DNA from 2 places in the Geodermatophilus sp. CPCC 205506 genome. Region 2 is predicted to be linked to the other one. Evidence: riboswitches for the same ligand, from Rfam matches in the RefSeq annotation. Region 2 holds a riboswitch; the other holds the start of a gene.
The links. Region 2 has a riboswitch for S-adenosylmethionine ahead of MY520_RS17435 (LLM class flavin-dependent oxidoreductase). Riboswitches for the same ligand answer to the same signal wherever they lie in the genome.
Positions count from the first base shown of each region.

Region 1: another riboswitch for S-adenosylmethionine. It lies ahead of MY520_RS18640 (bifunctional o-acetylhomoserine/o-acetylserine sulfhydrylase); the one in region 2 lies ahead of MY520_RS17435 (LLM class flavin-dependent oxidoreductase).

Region 1 is NZ_JALPKP010000034.1:22,379-25,849, reverse strand. It holds gene MY520_RS18650 (amino acid ABC transporter permease) at 1-726, shown strand, start outside; gene MY520_RS18645 (amino acid ABC transporter ATP-binding protein) at 723-1,496, shown strand; SAM riboswitch class IV at 1,581-1,696, shown strand; gene MY520_RS18640 (bifunctional o-acetylhomoserine/o-acetylserine sulfhydrylase) at 1,740-3,035, shown strand; gene metX (homoserine O-acetyltransferase MetX) at 3,051-3,471, shown strand, end outside.
Region 2 is NZ_JALPKP010000030.1:61,636-65,106, forward strand. It holds gene MY520_RS17430 (NtaA/DmoA family FMN-dependent monooxygenase) at 1-79, opposite strand, end outside; gene MY520_RS17435 (LLM class flavin-dependent oxidoreductase) at 76-1,197, opposite strand; SAM riboswitch class IV at 1,461-1,572, opposite strand; gene MY520_RS17440 (FAD/NAD(P)-binding protein) at 1,795-3,471, shown strand, end outside.

The DNA.
Region 1 (3,471 bases), on a different contig from region 2:
ATGGTGCTGGGCGTGCTGCTCGGCATCGTCCTCGCGGTGATGCGGCTGTCGCCCAACCCCGTCGTCTCGGGCGCGGCGTGGACCTACATCTGGCTCTTCCGGGCGGTCCCCCGGATCGTCCTGCTCTTCTTCGTCGCGAACCTCGGCGCCCTCTACGCCACCTACGAGTTCGGGTTCCCCTTCGACCGGCAGCTCATGGACCTGTTCGGGTTCGACGCGGACCTGCGCCTGTTCGGCCTGAACGGCAACCAGATCTTCGCCGGGTTCACCGCGGGCCTGATCGGCCTCGTGCTCTCCGAGGGCGCCTACATGGCCGAGATCGTGCGGGCCGGGATCCAGTCGGTCGACCCGGGCCAGAACGAGGCCGCCTCCGCCCTGGGGATGAGCCGCGGCAAGACCATGCGCCGGATCGTGCTGCCGCAGGCGATGCGCGTCATCATCCCGCCGACCGGCAACGAGACGATCGCGATGCTCAAGGACACCTCGCTGCTCATCGCCGTCCCGGTGACGACGGAGCTCAACTTCCAGCTGCGGGCGATCGGCAGCCGGACCTTCCAGATCATCCCGATGGCCGTGGCCTCGATCCTCTGGTACGTGGCGCTGGCCAGCCTGCTGATGATCGGCCAGTACTTCCTGGAGCGGCGGTTCAACCGGGGCTTCGGCAGCCGGGAGACGCGGGCGCAGCGGGCCGCCCGCGAGGCCCGCGAGGTCGGGGGCCAGAAGTGACCGGGGACGGACAGCCGATGGTCCGGGCCGAGGGCGTGCGCAAGTCCTTCGGTCAGGTCGAGGTGCTCAAGGGCATCGACCTGGAGGTCGCCGCCGGCGAGGTGGTCTGCGTGATCGGCCCCTCCGGCTCGGGGAAGTCGACGTTCCTGCGCTGCATCAACCACCTGGAGAAGATCGACGCCGGCCGGCTGTGGGTGAACGGGCACCTGGTCGGCTACCGCGAGCACGGCGGCAAGCTGCACGAGCTGCCCGACCGGCAGGTCGCTGCCCAGCGCCGCGACATCGGCATGGTCTTCCAGCGGTTCAACCTCTTCCCGCACATGACGGCGCTGGAGAACGTCGTCGAGGCACCCACCCAGGTGAAGGGCGTGCGCAAGGCGGAGGCCCGCCGGCGGGGCGTCGAGCTGCTGGAGCGGGTGGGCCTCGGCGACCGGGTGCACAACTACCCGAACCAGCTCTCCGGCGGCCAGCAGCAGCGGGTGGCGATCGCCCGGGCCCTGGCGATGGAGCCGCAGCTCATGCTCTTCGACGAGCCGACGTCCGCGCTGGACCCGGAGCTCGTCGGCGAGGTCCTCGACGTCATGCGGGGGCTCGCCGGGTCGGGGATGACGATGGTCGTCGTCACCCACGAGATGGGCTTCGCCCGCGAGGTCGGCGACTCCCTGGTCTTCATGGACGACGGCGTGGTCGTCGAGGCCGGCGACCCGCGGCGCGTGCTCGGCGACCCCCAGCACGCCCGCACCCGGGCGTTCCTCTCCAAGGTGCTCTAGGGCCGGCCTCCGCCGCCTGACCGGCCCCGATGCGCCTGGGGCCCCTGTGCCGGGTGTGCTCCCGTCTGCATAAGATCGCGTCTGGCTCACGAGAGGCAGTGCGAAGCACCTGGCTGGCTGCCCGGCAACCTCGACTCCGTCCGAGGTGCTCCAGGGGAAGAGCCGGCCGGTCGGCGCCCGCCGTCCGGCAAGGACGGAGGTCCTCGCGCGCCGCGGGGTCTCCCGATGAGAGGAGACCGGCGCATGCCCGACCCCCAGAGCTGGAGCTTCGAGACCCGGCAGATCCACGCCGGCACGAGCCCCGACCCGACCACCGGGGCCCGTGCCCTGCCGATCTACGCCACCACCGCCTACCAGTTCCGCGACGCCCAGCACGCCGCGGACCTGTTCGCGCTGGCCGAGATGGGCAACATCTACACCCGGATCATGAACCCGACGCAGGACGCGCTGGAGCAGCGCGTGGCCTCGCTGGAGGGCGGCGTCGCGGCGCTGGCGGTGTCGAGCGGGCAGTCCGCCACGACCCTGGCGCTGCTCAACATCGCCGAGTCCGGCGACCACGTCGTCGCGTCCGCCTCGCTCTACGGCGGCACGTACAACCTGCTGCACCACTCGCTGCCCAAGCTCGGCGTCACCGTCTCCTTCGTCGAGGACCCCGACGACCCGGAGAACTGGCAGTCGCTGGTCCAGGAGAACACCAAGGCCTTCTTCGGCGAGACGATCGGCAACCCCAAGGGCGACATCCTCGACATCAGCGCGGTGTCGGAGGTGGCGCACCGCAACGGCGTCCCGCTGATCGTCGACAACACGATCGCCACCCCGTTCCTCATCCGGCCGATCGAGTTCGGTGCCGACGTCGTCGTGCACTCGGCGACCAAGTACCTGGGCGGGCACGGCACGGTGATCGCCGGGCTGATCGTCGACGCCGGCAACTTCACCTGGACCGGCGGGAAGTTCCCCGGCTTCACCGAGCCCGACCCGACCTATCACGGCGTCGTCTACGCCGACCTCGGCGCGCCGGCGTACGCGCTCAAGGCACGGGTGCAGCTGCTGCGGGACCTCGGCCCGGCGATCTCGCCGTTCAACGCCTTCCTCGTCGTGCAGGGGATCGAGACGCTGTCGCTGCGCATGGAGCGGCACGTGGCCAACACCCAGCGGGTCGCGGAGTTCCTCGAGGCGCACGACTCCGTCGACCGGGTCAACTACCCGGGGCTGGCGTCGTCCCCGTGGCACGCCGCGCAGCGGAAGTACGCGCCGCGCGGCGCCGGCGCCGTCCTCACCTTCGAGCTGCACGGCGGGGTCGAGGCCGGCAAGCGGTTCGTCGACGCGCTGGAGCTGCACAGCCACGTGGCCAACATCGGCGACGTGCGCAGCCTGGTCATCCACCCGGCGTCGACGACGCACTCGCAGCTGACCGCCGAGGAGCAGCTGACCACCGGCGTCACCCCCGGCCTGGTGCGGCTGGCGGTCGGCCTGGAGGGGATCGACGACATCCTCGCCGACCTGGAGGCCGGCTTCCGCGCCGCGAAGTCCGCCGAGTGAGAAGGACGTCCTGACGTGAGCGGGGCCCGGGTCGCCCCCTGGGCCCCGCCGCGCCCGGGCGGCTGGCGCGAGGGGGACCCGGTCGGCGACCGGCGCTTCCTCGACCTGCCCGGTCCGCTCGGGCTGGACCGCGGCGGGTCGCTGCCGGCGGTCCGGGTGGCCTACGAGACGTGGGGGACGCTCGCGCCCGGCGGGGGCAACGCCGTCCTGGTCGAGCACGCGCTCACCGGCGACAGCCACGTCGTGGGCCCGCCCGGCCCGGGCCACCCGACGCCGGGCTGGTGGGACGGGCTCGTCGGGCCCGGGGCGCCGCTGGACACCGACCGGCTGTTCGTCGTCTGCGCCAACGTCCTCGGCGGCTGCCAGGGGACGACCGGCCCCTCGTCCCCGGCCCCGGACGGCGCCCCGTGGGGCGCGCGCTTCCCCGCCGTCACCG
Region 2 (3,471 bases):
CCGACCGCGGATCGGCCCAGACGGTGGTGCTGTTGACGCCGGGGAAGTGGGCCCCGAGGTGGATCTGCTTGCGGCTCACCGGGCACCCCCGACGGCGGTGCGGCCGGCCGGGCGGGTCAGGCCGAGGGTGTCGCGGAGCGTGGGGCCGGGCGGCCCGGCCGGGCGCAGCCCGCGCTCCCGCAGCAGCGGGACGACGTCGTCCACCAGCGCCTCGAGGTCGGTCGGGAGGACGGCCGGGCGCACCACCACGCCGTCGACCGCGGTCGTCCAGACCGCGATCAGGTCGGCGAGGTCCTCGGCGTCGCCGACGTGCTCCACCGTGCCCGGGTCGGTCCGGGACAGCGCCTGCAGCCGGTTCCTCCGGTCGGCGGCGTCCGGGCCCAGCCAGGCGACGACGTCGGCGAGCACGGCGACCTGGCGCGGGTCGTGGCCGGCCTCGGCCACCCGGGCCCGCACCTCGGTCGCCTGGGCCGTGGCGGCCGCGACGCCGGCGGCGGAGATCCGCACGACGTCGGCCCGGTGCGCGGCGACGGCGAGCGCGGCGGGGGAGTCGGCCCGGACGACGACCGGCGGGCGGCCCTGCGGCGAGCGCGGCGTGATCGACGCGCCCGCGACCGAGAAGCGGGGACCGCGGAAGTCGACCGGGTGGATCCGGTCGCGGTCGACGAACCGGCCGGTGGCCACGTCGCGGATCTCGGCGTCGTCCTCCCAGCTGTCCTCGAGCCGGGCGACGACCTCGGCGACGTCGTCGGCCTCGGCCCACAGCTCGTCGTCGGGCTCGGCGCTCTTCCGGCCGAACAGCGCGGCCTCCTCGGGGGTGCGGCTCACCCCGATCTCCCAGCCGGCCCGCCCGCGGCTCACCCAGTCGAGGGTCTGCACCGCCTTGCCGACGTGGAACGGCTCGGTGTGCGTGGTGGTCACCGTCGGCACGAGACCGATGGACGTGGTCAGCGGGGCGAGCCGGGAGGCGGTCAGCAGGGCGTCGAGCCGGCCGCGGACCCCGCCGTCGGCGTCCTGCACCCCGAACGCGTCGGGGAACAGGGCCAGGTCGAGGCCGCCACGCTCGGCGGTGCGGACCAGGCCGGCCCACCGCGCGGGGTCGAACAGCCGGCCCGGCTCGGCGACCGGCAGCCGCCAGGCGGCGGGGTGGGCTCCGGCGTCGGTCAGCTCGACGCCGAGGAGGGGGGTGCGGGACATGCGGGTGCTCCCTGTCGGACGGGTGGTGGAGAGGACGCGGGCACGCCGCCGGCACTCCCGGGACAGGGGGAGCGGCGGGAGCGGGCGGTGCCGCGGAGGACCGGGCGGGCCGGTCAGGAGGGGGACGTCGTCAGCGACAGAGCGCGCTGTCGGTGCGCAGCAGGTCGACCGTCGGACGGCCGACCAGGTCGGCGGAGAGGTCGCGGACGCCCGGCGTCGACGCGGTGCTCACTGTCGGTGCTCCTCGATCTGGGCCCCGGAGGGCTGCGGACTTGCGGACGCGGATCGCGTCCGCCAGGTCGTCACCCGGGGCACCCCGTCGCAGCGGAGGGTTGCCGGCCAGCGAGCCGGGGCTTGGTGCTGGCACTCAGGACCTGAGCCGGACCCTAGACACGGACCGGCATTCCCGTCAAACCCGATCGATTTGGTAGACATTGTGTCGGCGCCACCCGGCGTCCGCATCGGGAGGAGGGGACGTGACGCGACCGGAGCTCGCCCAGCGGCGGCACGTCGACCTGCTCCGCACCTGCAGTGCCCTGTGTCCGGAGGACGCGACCACGCCCCGCCCTCCCTCCTCCGGCTCTGGAGTCCCCCCGCATGTCCCCGCTCGTCCCTGACCGGCCCACCCTCTGCGTCGTCGGCGCCGGCCCCACCGCGATCGGCGTCCTCGAACGGCTCGCCGCCTCCGCTCCGGAGCTGTCCGACGGCCGCCGGCTGCAGGTGCACCTGGTCGATCCGTTCCCGCCCGGTGGCGGCCGCGTCTGGCGGGCCGAGCAGCCCGACCTGCTCTGGGCCAACTCCCTGGTCGGCGACGTCACCGTGCTGCCCGACCCCTCCGTCGTCGTCGAGGGCCCGGTCGCCGAGGGCACCACGCTGTGGGAGTGGGTGCGCGACGTCGCCCGCGCCCGGCCGGCGGAGGACCCGGTCGGCCGGGAGGCCCGCCGGCTCGGGCCGGCGTCCTTCCCGTCCCGGCCGCTGGTCAGCGCCTACCTGCGGTGGGTGCTCGACACGGTGGTCGCCGCGGCCGCGCCGTGGCTGGACGTGCACCTGCACGCCACCCGGGTGGTCGACGTGCACAGCGGCCCCGGGGGCGCCCGCGTGCGGCTGGCCGACGGCGCCGAGCTCAGCGCCGACGCCGTCCTGCTCGTCCAGGGCCACCTCGACGCGCACCCCACGGCCGGCGAGCGGGCGACCGCGGCCGCCGCCGACCGGCGCGGACTCACCTACCTGCCCACCGGGTACACCGCGGACGTCGACCTCTCCGCGCTGGCCCCGGGGGAGGACGTGCTGGTGCGCGGCGCCGGTCTCGCGTTCGTCGACCTCGCCGTCCTGCTGACCAACGGGCGCGGCGGCCGGTTCGAGCGCGACGACGCCGGCCGGCTGCGCTACCAGCCGTCCGGCTCCGAGCCGGTGCTGTACGTGGGCTCCCGCCGCGGCGTGCCCTACCGGTCCAAGCTCGGCTACCCGTGGGCCGGGCCGCCGGTGCCGCTGCGGTTCTTCACCCCGGCCGCCGTCGACGCCGCGTTCGGGCCCGACCGGCTGCTGGACCTGCGCGCCGACCTGGCACCGCTGATCGAGCGGGAGCTGGGCTGGGCGCACTACACCGAGCTGTTCCGCGCCCACCCGGAGCGGACGGCGGTGCCGTGGGAGGAGTTCGCCGACGGCTACGCCGCGGCCGCCACGCGGCGCGCCGAGCGGGCGCTCGTCGCGCGGGCGGTGCCCGACGTCATCGACCGCTTCGACCTCGCGGCGCTGGACCGCCCGCTCGCGGGGCGCTGGTTCCCCGACCCGGGGACGCTGCAGGACGCCGTCCGCCGGCACGTCCGCGCCGACCTGGCCCGCGCGGCGGACCCGGCGCACAGCACGGACGCCGCTGTGTTCACCGCGCTGCTCCAGTGCCACGGCACGATCGCCGGGCTGGTGGCGGCCCGGCGGCTGACCCCGCGGTCGGAGTGCGAGGACCTGGCCGGCTGGTGGATGAACCTGTTCAGCTACCTGGCCAGCGGCCCGCCCGGACCGCGGCTGGAGGAGCTGCTCGCCCTGTCCGAGGCCGGGGTGCTGCACTTCCTCGGCGCCGACGTCGAGATCGAGCTCGACGAGGGCGCGGGCGTGTTCCGGGCCCGGTCGTCCAGCCGTCCCGGGGTGACCGAGACGCGGGCGCTGGTCGAGGCGCGCCTGCCGGCGCCGGACGTCGTCGCCACCCCCGATCCGGTCGTCACCGGGCTGCTGCGCCGCGGCGAGGCCCGGGAGCGGGCCTTCGCCGACCCGACGGCG